One region of the Vagococcus zengguangii genome, then DNA from elsewhere that is predicted to be linked to it. Evidence: predicted binding sites of a transcription regulator. Region 1 holds the regulator's gene; the other holds the start of a gene.
The links. Region 1 encodes NrdR, which represses ribonucleotide reductase genes. Its sites were predicted from a motif close to ACACNATATATNGTGT; they were not measured.
Positions count from the first base shown of each region.

Region 1 (4,796 bases):
GGTACATACGTCACATCAATGGAACGATAATTAAGAAATAGTTGTGGCTCATAACCAGGCGCTATCATGGAAGGATTACCTTCGTCATATTTTCGTCTTTCTTGGACAAATTCATATAATTTAGCATAACTTTTCTCAAGTAATTCATCTGTAATTTTCTCTTGATGTTCCAACAAAAATTGTTGAACATAGCGGTCCTGCATGACAGTATCAATTAAATGTTGATACCGATCTTGCCAGGCGTTTTGTTGAATGACTTTTTTCATTTCATCGCCTAGATTTCCCATTATTTCTCACCATCTTTTCCCTTTTGGCGCATCTGACGTAATTTTTCACGCATTAACGCTTGTTTTTCAGAAGACATTTTAGTCTCTTTTACTTCTTTATTAACCCAATCCGGTAAAGTTTCTTTACGAACAGGTTTATTATTATAAGACTTATTATTGTATTGGATCGCTTGATTTTGATTTTTATGTTGCTTTTCTTGATACGTTTTTTTTGTGCGGATAAGTGCATCAACCGGTGTTTTAACACCTGATTGAGACCAATCATTCGCTATTTTAAAGGCAGTAATTTCTTCAAAGGTGGGCTTGTTTTGAACTGACAGTAAATAATGAATTAAAATATTAATCACATTATTAGGTAAGCCAGATTGCTTCACTAGTTTTTCAATTGCCCAACGTTCAGTAATCACAACCGAACCTTTTTTATCTGCCTTAATAGCTTCTAAAAACTCCATAGGGGCGTATTCATTGCTTGAGTAAACAAGGGCGCGCTCTTGCTCATTTAAAGCTTCCATACCAGTCGCAAGCGCTGGTTGTGCCTCTACTTGAAGCGTTACTTGCTCACTAGTTGACGCCTGATTTCTTTGTTCTTTTGAAGGCGTTGCTGGCCGATTAACTAGCGCATACTTAAATTTCTTCAACTCAATTTGATTGGTTGTGTAGTCAATGTAATTGGCTAAATAATTTCGTAGCGTCATCTCGTCAAAGCCATATTGTTGATGAATAGCTAACAATTCATCTTTAACTGTCAACAAGTGGCCATCTGCCAAGTGATAGCGTGCCATTAACTGTTCAAAATGCATCCAATCAAAAGTTTCAGGATATATAAATTGTTTTTTCTGACTTTGTGAAAGTGTTTGTTGGACTGTCTTAATCACTTCAGGTTTTGCTGAAACACCTATGCGACTTGGTTGATACACATCAACAAATTGATGCGTGGTTTCGACATATCCATCTGGTAATTGTGCACGCTGAGGAATTTCTTGCATCAAGCGTTCAAATCGCCTTTGTCCTACCCGATCTAACAGCATTAATGACAACATGTCATCTTTTAAAAAAGCATAGTAGCTCATGGGTTTTTCAACACGATACATATACGTTTGAGCTTCATCCTCTTGCTTCACAAACACACGTAATAAGCCTAGTGCTTCTAGCTTCTTACGTGCTTCTAAAAAATCAATCCGACCTAAATCACATTCAGAAAATAAATCAGCATGAAACGTTTCAAAACTTTCAAACGGATAGTTAGGTGTCATCAAGTAAAGCGCGTTGTACAAGCCAAACGCTTTACTGCCAAGTAATGGACGATACAGCGTATTTAAAACTTTTAAATCCACCTCAGAAATTAATTCTGTTAGTTGAACAAAGAAGGTGTCTTTTGCCTTCAATTCTCGTCCGTTATCTTTCATACTACATCCCCTACTCTGTTGCGGTTTCTGGAGGCGCTTCTTCTTGCCCCTTATTAACCATTTCTTGCATTTCTTCAATAAAGACACTTACGTCTTTAAATTGACGATAAACACTTGCGAATCGAATATAAGCAATTTCATCTAAATCAACTAAATATTCCATCACATATTCACCAATCAAGGTAGTTGGCACTTCATTTTCGCCTAATGAACGCACACGATTTTCTACTTTATCCACGACGTTTTCCATCTGTTCCAACGAAACTGGACGTTTTTCGGCCGAACGAATTAGGCCACGTAAGATTTTTTCGCGATTAAATTCTTCGCGTTTACCATCTTTTTTAATGACTAACACCGGCGTTGCTTCAATTCTTTCAAAGGTTGTGAAGCGAAAGCCACAACTTTCACACTCACGTCTTCTGCGAATCGCACGATTTTCATCAGAGGGACGACTATCAACCACACGTGAACCATTATACTGACATTTTGGACATTGCATTTTTTTCACCTCAATTTAGATTATTTTATCTATAATAAACATGATTATTTACTATTTAACTGTCTTCATTGTACCATGATTTCCGGTTGTTGGTATAGTTCAAAATCCCTTATTTTATAAGGTTTCTCTATTTTTTTGTAACCAGTTGTCTACTTGATTTTTAGTTTCGGTGATTGAACCACTATTATCGATTAAAATATCCGCGCGTTCTTTTTTACTATCAATGGGCCATTGGCTTTCTAAGCGCGCCTGAGCTTGCTCTGGGGTTAGGTGGTCACGTTTCATCAGTCGGTCTAATTGCAGCTCTTGGGGCACATATACGACCATCACCGCGTCCATAATAGCTTCATAGCCACTCTCGTATAATAATGGAATATCTACCACTACTAATGGTACTGCTAGCTTTTTAAACGCATCAATTCGCGCTAAAATAACTTGTCTAATTTCTAATCCTAGAATGTCGTTTAATTGAGCCAACTTCTCTGGACTCGAGAAAACTAGTTCCCCCAATTTTTTGCGATGCAAACTCCCATCTGCTTGTAACACAGTCTGACCAAATACTTCTGTAATTTTTTTTAACCCTGTGGTACCTGGTTCCACAACTTCACGGGCAATTAAATCAGCATCAATTACGGGTATTTGTTGTGCGCTGAACATTTGGCTAACCGTAGATTTCCCTGTCGAAATACCACCCGTTAACCCTAATACAAACGTCATAGTCTCACTCCTTTAACGATGAATTTTTTGACAATTAGGGCAAAAATGTGTACCACGTTGAGCGACTTTCGTTTTAATAATCGCTGTCCCGCAACGTCGGCATGGTTCACCTGTTAAGCCGTATGCGTTTAATGATACTTGGAATTTACCAGCCTCTCCCAAGGCATTTTTATACGTGCGAATCGTGGTACCACCAGCTTCAACGGCACGTGCTAACACGTCGATTATACTTTGATATAAGTGTACCACTTCGGTTGGTGTTAACGAATCAGCTGGTTGTTCCGGATGAATTTTCGCTTCAAATAACGCTTCATCAACATAAATATTACCTAAACCCGTCACTAACTTTTGCTCTAGTAGTAATGGTTTAATAGCTTTATGATGACGTTTCAAGCTAGATTTAAAAGGAGCTAAGGTAAACACGTCTGGCGTCGGCTCCGGTCCCAACTTAGTGATACCTTTATATTGTAACGCCGTATCTTTTGGCATTAACGTCATGCGTCCAAATTTGCGAACATCTAAGTATCGTAACTCTGAACCATCGGTAAACTTAAAAATGACATGGGTATGTTTGGCAATCGGCTCACCTTGTTGATGAACTTCATATTTACCTTCCATGCGTAAATGAGAAACCATATCAAAATTAGTCCACTTAAAAATTAAAAATTTCCCGCGACGATGCATCGCTTCAATAGATTGGCCTATCAATTGATGAATAAATTCTTCAACTGCTGGCGCTTCAATAATACTTGGCCATAATACGTCAACCTCGGCCACCGTTTTGCCTAAAACTAATAATTCTAAACCGGTTCTCACCGCTTCAACTTCTGGTAATTCTGGCATAAAAAATCACTTCTTTCTAAATAAAGGAGGTGTGAACGTGTCACATCTCCTTAAATAAATTTGTCCTATAAAGATAAATAAAAAATGCATGTTTCTTGGAGCTAAACAATTCCTCAATCACTTTATTCAATCCGGATCTCAGGCGCAACTTCCTCGGTGATATGGTAGGATTCTCAAATTTTTTTAAATTTTCGTCATCGTTAACATATCACTCGAAAGTTAAGTGCGCCTTCAATCACTATATTTTACTTCGCTTCGTACCATGTTGGGCCATAACTACTATCCGCTTTTAATGGGACACTAAAGGCTCCAATATTTTCCATGACGTCTTTTACTAATGCTTCAAGTGCTGGGATTTCTTCTTTTGGCGCTTCAAAAACTAGCTCATCGTGTACTTGTAGTAACATTGTCGCTTGTAAATCTTCTTTAGCAAGGCGTTGATCAATTTCAATCATCGCTAGTTTCAAGATGTCAGCGGCACTACCTTGGATAGGGGTATTAATCGCTGTACGCTCAGCAAATGACCGTACATTAAAATTGCGTGAATTAATGTCCGGTAAATAACGTCGTCGGTGCCATAAGGTTTCAACATAACCTTGTTCTTTGGCTTCACGCACGATTTCTTTCATGTACCTTTTAACACCTGGGTATTTTTCAAAGTAAGTATCAATAAATTCTTTCGCTTCTTTACGCGTAATCCCTAAGTTTTGTGATAAGCCGTAGTCACTAATGCCATAAACTACCCCGAAGTTTACCGCTTTAGCTTGACGACGAATATTGCCATCAACTGCTTCTGGATCTTGAATATCAAAGACACGCATCGCTGTACTTGTGTGAATATCTTGATCTTCAATAAAAGCTTGACGCAAATGTTCATCTTGAGAAATATCCGCTAACACGCGTAGTTCAATTTGTGAATAATCGGCTGAGAAAATTCCCCAGTTTTCTTCACGCGGAATGAATGCTTGACGAATTTTTCGCCCTTCTTCTAAACGAATCGGAATATTTTGTAAGTTAGGATCAACTGAACTTAAGCGTCCTGTT
Region 1 covers NZ_CP039712.1:685,173-689,968, reverse strand. The annotation lists gene dnaI (primosomal protein DnaI) at 1-287, opposite strand, end outside; gene FA707_RS03315 (replication initiation and membrane attachment family protein) at 287-1,693, opposite strand; gene nrdR (transcriptional regulator NrdR) at 1,704-2,192, opposite strand; gene coaE (dephospho-CoA kinase) at 2,307-2,909, opposite strand; gene mutM (DNA-formamidopyrimidine glycosylase) at 2,922-3,752, opposite strand; gene polA (DNA polymerase I) at 3,998-4,796, opposite strand, start outside.

Region 2 (4,796 bases), 210 kb from region 1:
AGGCAATGTTTCATTGCTTAAGTATGGGGCAGGGTAGTAAATCTTCCCAATTTTTTTCTCTTGGCGCTCTTCGATTAAACGCGTAATTGGATGAATACTTGCACTTGTATCATTGATATATGAAATCGAACCATTAGGTGCAACAGCTAAGCGGTTTTGGTGGTATAAACCATCCGTTTGGACCGCTTCACTTAAAGCTTGCCATGCCTCAGCATCAGGAATAAAGATTCCTTCAAATAGTTCTTTGACTTTGTCTGATTGTGGTAAAACTGGCGCATTAATGTAGCGTTCAAAGTACTTACCTGATGCATAGTCAGATTTTTCAAAATTGTTGAATGATTGACCACGTTCTTTAGCGATTTGGTTACTTTCAACTAAAGTCCAGTAGTTTAATAAGCTAAAGTAAACATCAGTAAATTCAATGGATTCTGGTGAGCCATAAGCCATTTGGTTTTTAGCAAAGTACGAGTGTAAGCCCATCGCACCTAAACCAATCGTATGATTTAAGGCATTTCCGTTTTGGATTGAAGGCACAGCGTCAATACTTGAAGCATCCGTGATAAACGTTAAAGCACGCGTCATTGTACGCACTGATTTACCAAAGTCTTGGCTGTTCATTAAGTTTGGAATATTAGTTGAACCTAAGTTACAGCTAATATCAGTTCCCATGACTTCGTATTCTTGACGGTCGTTCAATACAGAAGGGGTTTGCACTTGTAAAATTTCAGAACATAAGTTACTCATGATGATTTTACCATCGATTGGATTTTGACGGTTTGCTTCATCGATGTTGATAATATACGGATAACCTGATTCTTGTTGTAATTTACTAATTTCGTTTTCTAAATCACGAGCTTTGATTTTAGTTTTACGAATGTTAGGGTTAGCGACTAATTCGTCGTATTTTTCAGTAATGTCGATATATGAGTAGGGAACACCATATTCACGTTCAATACTGTACGGACTAAATAAGTACATGTCTTCATTTTTACGTGTTAATTCGTAAAACTTATCAGGGACTGTTAAACCTAAAGAAAGTGTTTTAACGCGCACTTTTTCGTCGGCGTTTTCTTTTTTAGTTGATAGGAACATTTCGATATCAGGATGGAAAACATCTAAGTAAACCACGCCGGCACCTTGACGTTGACCTAATTGATTTGAGTAGCTGAAGCTATCTTCAAATAATTTCATAACGGGAACAACGCCACTAGCTGCACCTTCAAAGCCTTTGATTGGTGCGCCAGCTTCACGTAAGTTAGAAAGTGAAATTCCAACCCCACCGCCAATACGTGATAATTGAAGGGCACTGTTGATACCACGTCCGATACTGTTCATATCATCAGTTAATTGTAATAAGAAACAAGAAACTAATTCACCACGACGTTTACGACCAGCATTTAAGAATGATGGTGTGGCTGGTTGATAGCGTTGGTAAATCATTTCTTCTGCTAAGCTCATTGCTAAGTCTTCGTTACCATCAGCGAAGTACAACGCGTTAAAAGCCACACGGTCTTCGTAACGTTCTAAATACATTGAGCCATCGTTGCTCTTTAAAGCGTATTGAGAGTAAAATTTATAGGCAGCCATAAATGACTTGAACGTAAAGTTTTGTGCAAATAGATAGTCATATAATGAAGCAATGAAGTCCATTGAATACTTCTCGATAAATTCAGACTCAATGAAGTCGTGCTCGATTAAATAGTTGATTTTTTCAGCAACTGTATTGAATGTCATCGTATTTGGTTCAACATTTTCTTTAAAGAAAGCATCCAAAGCTTCTTTATCCTTATTTAATGGGATTTGACCATTAACAGGACGATTGATTTCGTTATTCAGTTCAAAATAAGTAACGTTATTCAGTTCTTTTAGACTCAATTTCCTTCACTACTTTCTTAAAGTTTTTGACATCCTCGTCTGTTCCACTAAATTCGAACTCGAATAGGAGCGGGATGTTGTAATCTCGTGCCAAATCTTTGGCGGTAAAAATAAAAAGGTCCGCAAAGTTTCGGTTACCACCACCTGCGACACCAAGAATATTTTGACGATTGCTTTTGTACTCAATAAAATCGTTCACTACTTCCGTAACGTCTTCGTCATAAGTAGGAACGACTATAATATAAGGTTCATTCAATTCTGTAAATGGGTTGGTCGGATCAATTTCAAATGAAGGAAAGTCTAGTTTCTTAATGAAGCGACGTGTTTGCCCAGTTAAGGTAAAATAGACAAGTTTCATTTTAAACCGCCAATGCGCGTAATTGATCAGGTCGGAAACCAACGATTGTTACAGCATTGTTAGTTAATACTGGGACTGAACGATGTCCTTGTTCTTTCAACCAATCAATATATTGTGGTTCGTCATCGATATTGATTTCGTTATATGATAAACGTTGTTCGCTTAAGAAACGTTTTGTCATTTTACATTGAGGACAGTTATTTTTAGTATATAAAGTTAATTCATTCATGTGTGGTTACCTCCGCGCTTTTTTCTTTTGATAATAATAAGTATACCGCCTTTAGAATAAAAGTCAAAGGAAAAACACAACATATTGTGTTCCGAACGTTCGGTAAATACTATGTTTTGTGTTTTGTGGATAATGTGGAAAAGTCCCGTAAAAGGTAAGATAGCGTGCTTTCTTGTCGATTTACATGGGGATAAGTGAATGAGATTAATCTAAAAATGGTAATAAATGAGTCGGAAAATTGTACAAAATATGACACATGACCCCAAGATGTTGTTGTTGAAAATAAAAAATGAATTTTTCTTGAAAATAAACAGTTGCATTGTGGATAAAAAAAGTCTATAATCATTGTAGATAAAAAAATCTATAATGAAGGCGAGAAAATGAAATTAACATCTGCAACTGAACAAGCTATTGCAGTGGTAGCCTTACTTGCTACACAAGAACCTGAAATAGCATTGTCATCGGAAAGTATTTATCAAAAATTAAATTTATCTAAAAGTTATGTTCAAAAATTGTTGAGAAAACTAGTGGTAGCTAAACTCATATCAGGCGCAACGGGTAATAGTGGTGGTTTTAGGTTAGACAAGTCTTTAGCTGACATTAGTTTATATGATGTCGTATCAGCAATTGAGGGGGACTTTTGCTCATTAACAAACTCTGGGTTACTAGAAAATACCTTTGATAACTTTGGGGAACAAGCGCAAGAAGGTCATCAAGTTATTGCAAAATATTTTCGTGAAGCTGATTTCAAGTGGATTTTATATTTAAAAACGATTAGTGTTGAAAAAATAATGAGTGAAGTATTTGGTGATGGGAAAACAGTGGCTTTCCATGATTGGAATATAGAGTAAGGGAAGGATTTTGTATGAAGCGATTGAAAAAAGTATTTGAATTGTATCGCCTAGATTGGCATCGTGTTTATCAAAATAAATTAACGTTAATGTTGATCATGGCTTTAATGGTTATTCCTTCATTATATGCATGGTTTAATATTGCAGCTTTATGGGATCCGTATTCAAGTACGGGAGATATTAAAGTAGCGATTTACTCAGAAGATAAACGTGCAGAGGTAATGGACAAATCGGTCAATATTGGCGATGAAATGCTGAAAAATTTGAAAGAAAATGATAATTTTTCCTGGCAATTTGTTAAATCAGAAGCTGAGTTAGATAAGGGTGTTAAAAGTGGAAAATATTATGCAGGAATTGTCATTCCTAGCGACTTTTCCAAAAACTTGGTTAGTTTTGTCAATGGTGACATTAAAAAACCTGAAATTGATTATCGTGTGAATCAAAAAATTAATGCGATTGCGCCAAAAGTAACAGAAAAAGGAGCGAGTGCTATTCAGTCAACGATTGCCACTCAGTTCATTGATACAGTTAGCAAAACCGTTTTTGAGACCTTGAATCAAGCAGGTTACAAAATCGATGAAGGACTGCCTACCTTAAATAAGGTGACAAGTAAAATATTATTGGCAGATGAGCATTTAGATGAAATTGATGGCTACACTAAAAAAATTACGGAACTAAATGATAAGTTTCCAGAATATAAAGAAAAACTAGATAAAGCCAATGAAGTGGTGGATTATTTACCAAAAGTAAATGAAGTAGGCGATAAGTTAGTCGAATTAAATAAAAAATTGCCAGAACTAAAAAAAGTTGGAGAATTAGTTGTCACCCTTCAAGGCAAAACTGACCAAATAAAAGAGGCTGGTAAGCAAATTAAAACGATTGACGAAGAGTTTGACAAGATCGTCGAAACGTTAAATAAAGCAGTTGATACATCTAAAAAAGGCTTAAAGATTATTGGAGAAGCGCAAGAAATGTTGCCTGATGTTCAAAGATTTGTTGATCAAGCGAATGGTACGTTACCGACAGTTATTGATGAAGTAGGAAAAATTCAAACCGCCTTACCACAAATTGGTGACGGCTTGACGTCTGGTTTAAACGTGGTTGTGTTAGTCGCTCAAAATGTTATGACAACAACCGATAATTTGAATGCATTTCTAGATAAAACTGAGTTAGACGATGAAACAAGAGCTGCAATTAAACAAGTATTAGTCGTTCTTCAAACACAATCGGCCAAATTAGATCAAATGATTACAAATGTGATTAATACTCTAAATAAATTAATGGCGTTAGCTGGTGATAATAGTTTACAACCGGTTGTCGATCGTTTGAAAAATATCCAAACAGCTGGACAAGGCTTGAATCAATTTGTGACAAGTGTCGTGAATGGTTTCGATTCAATGAATACTGAAGAGATTAAAGATAGTATCTCTAAAATTAATCAAATAGCTGGAGAAATTGGTTCTCATGCAACGAACCTAGAAGG
Region 2 covers NZ_CP039712.1:475,140-479,935, forward strand. The annotation lists gene nrdE (class 1b ribonucleoside-diphosphate reductase subunit alpha) at 1-1,875, opposite strand, end outside; gene nrdI (class Ib ribonucleoside-diphosphate reductase assembly flavoprotein NrdI) at 1,853-2,233, opposite strand; gene nrdH (glutaredoxin-like protein NrdH) at 2,235-2,462, opposite strand; gene FA707_RS02290 (RrF2 family transcriptional regulator) at 2,843-3,313, shown strand; gene FA707_RS02295 (YhgE/Pip domain-containing protein) at 3,328-4,796, shown strand, end outside.
Region 2: a site for NrdR is predicted at 2,537-2,552, ahead of nrdH (glutaredoxin-like protein NrdH). Genes of this name have one in related genera too.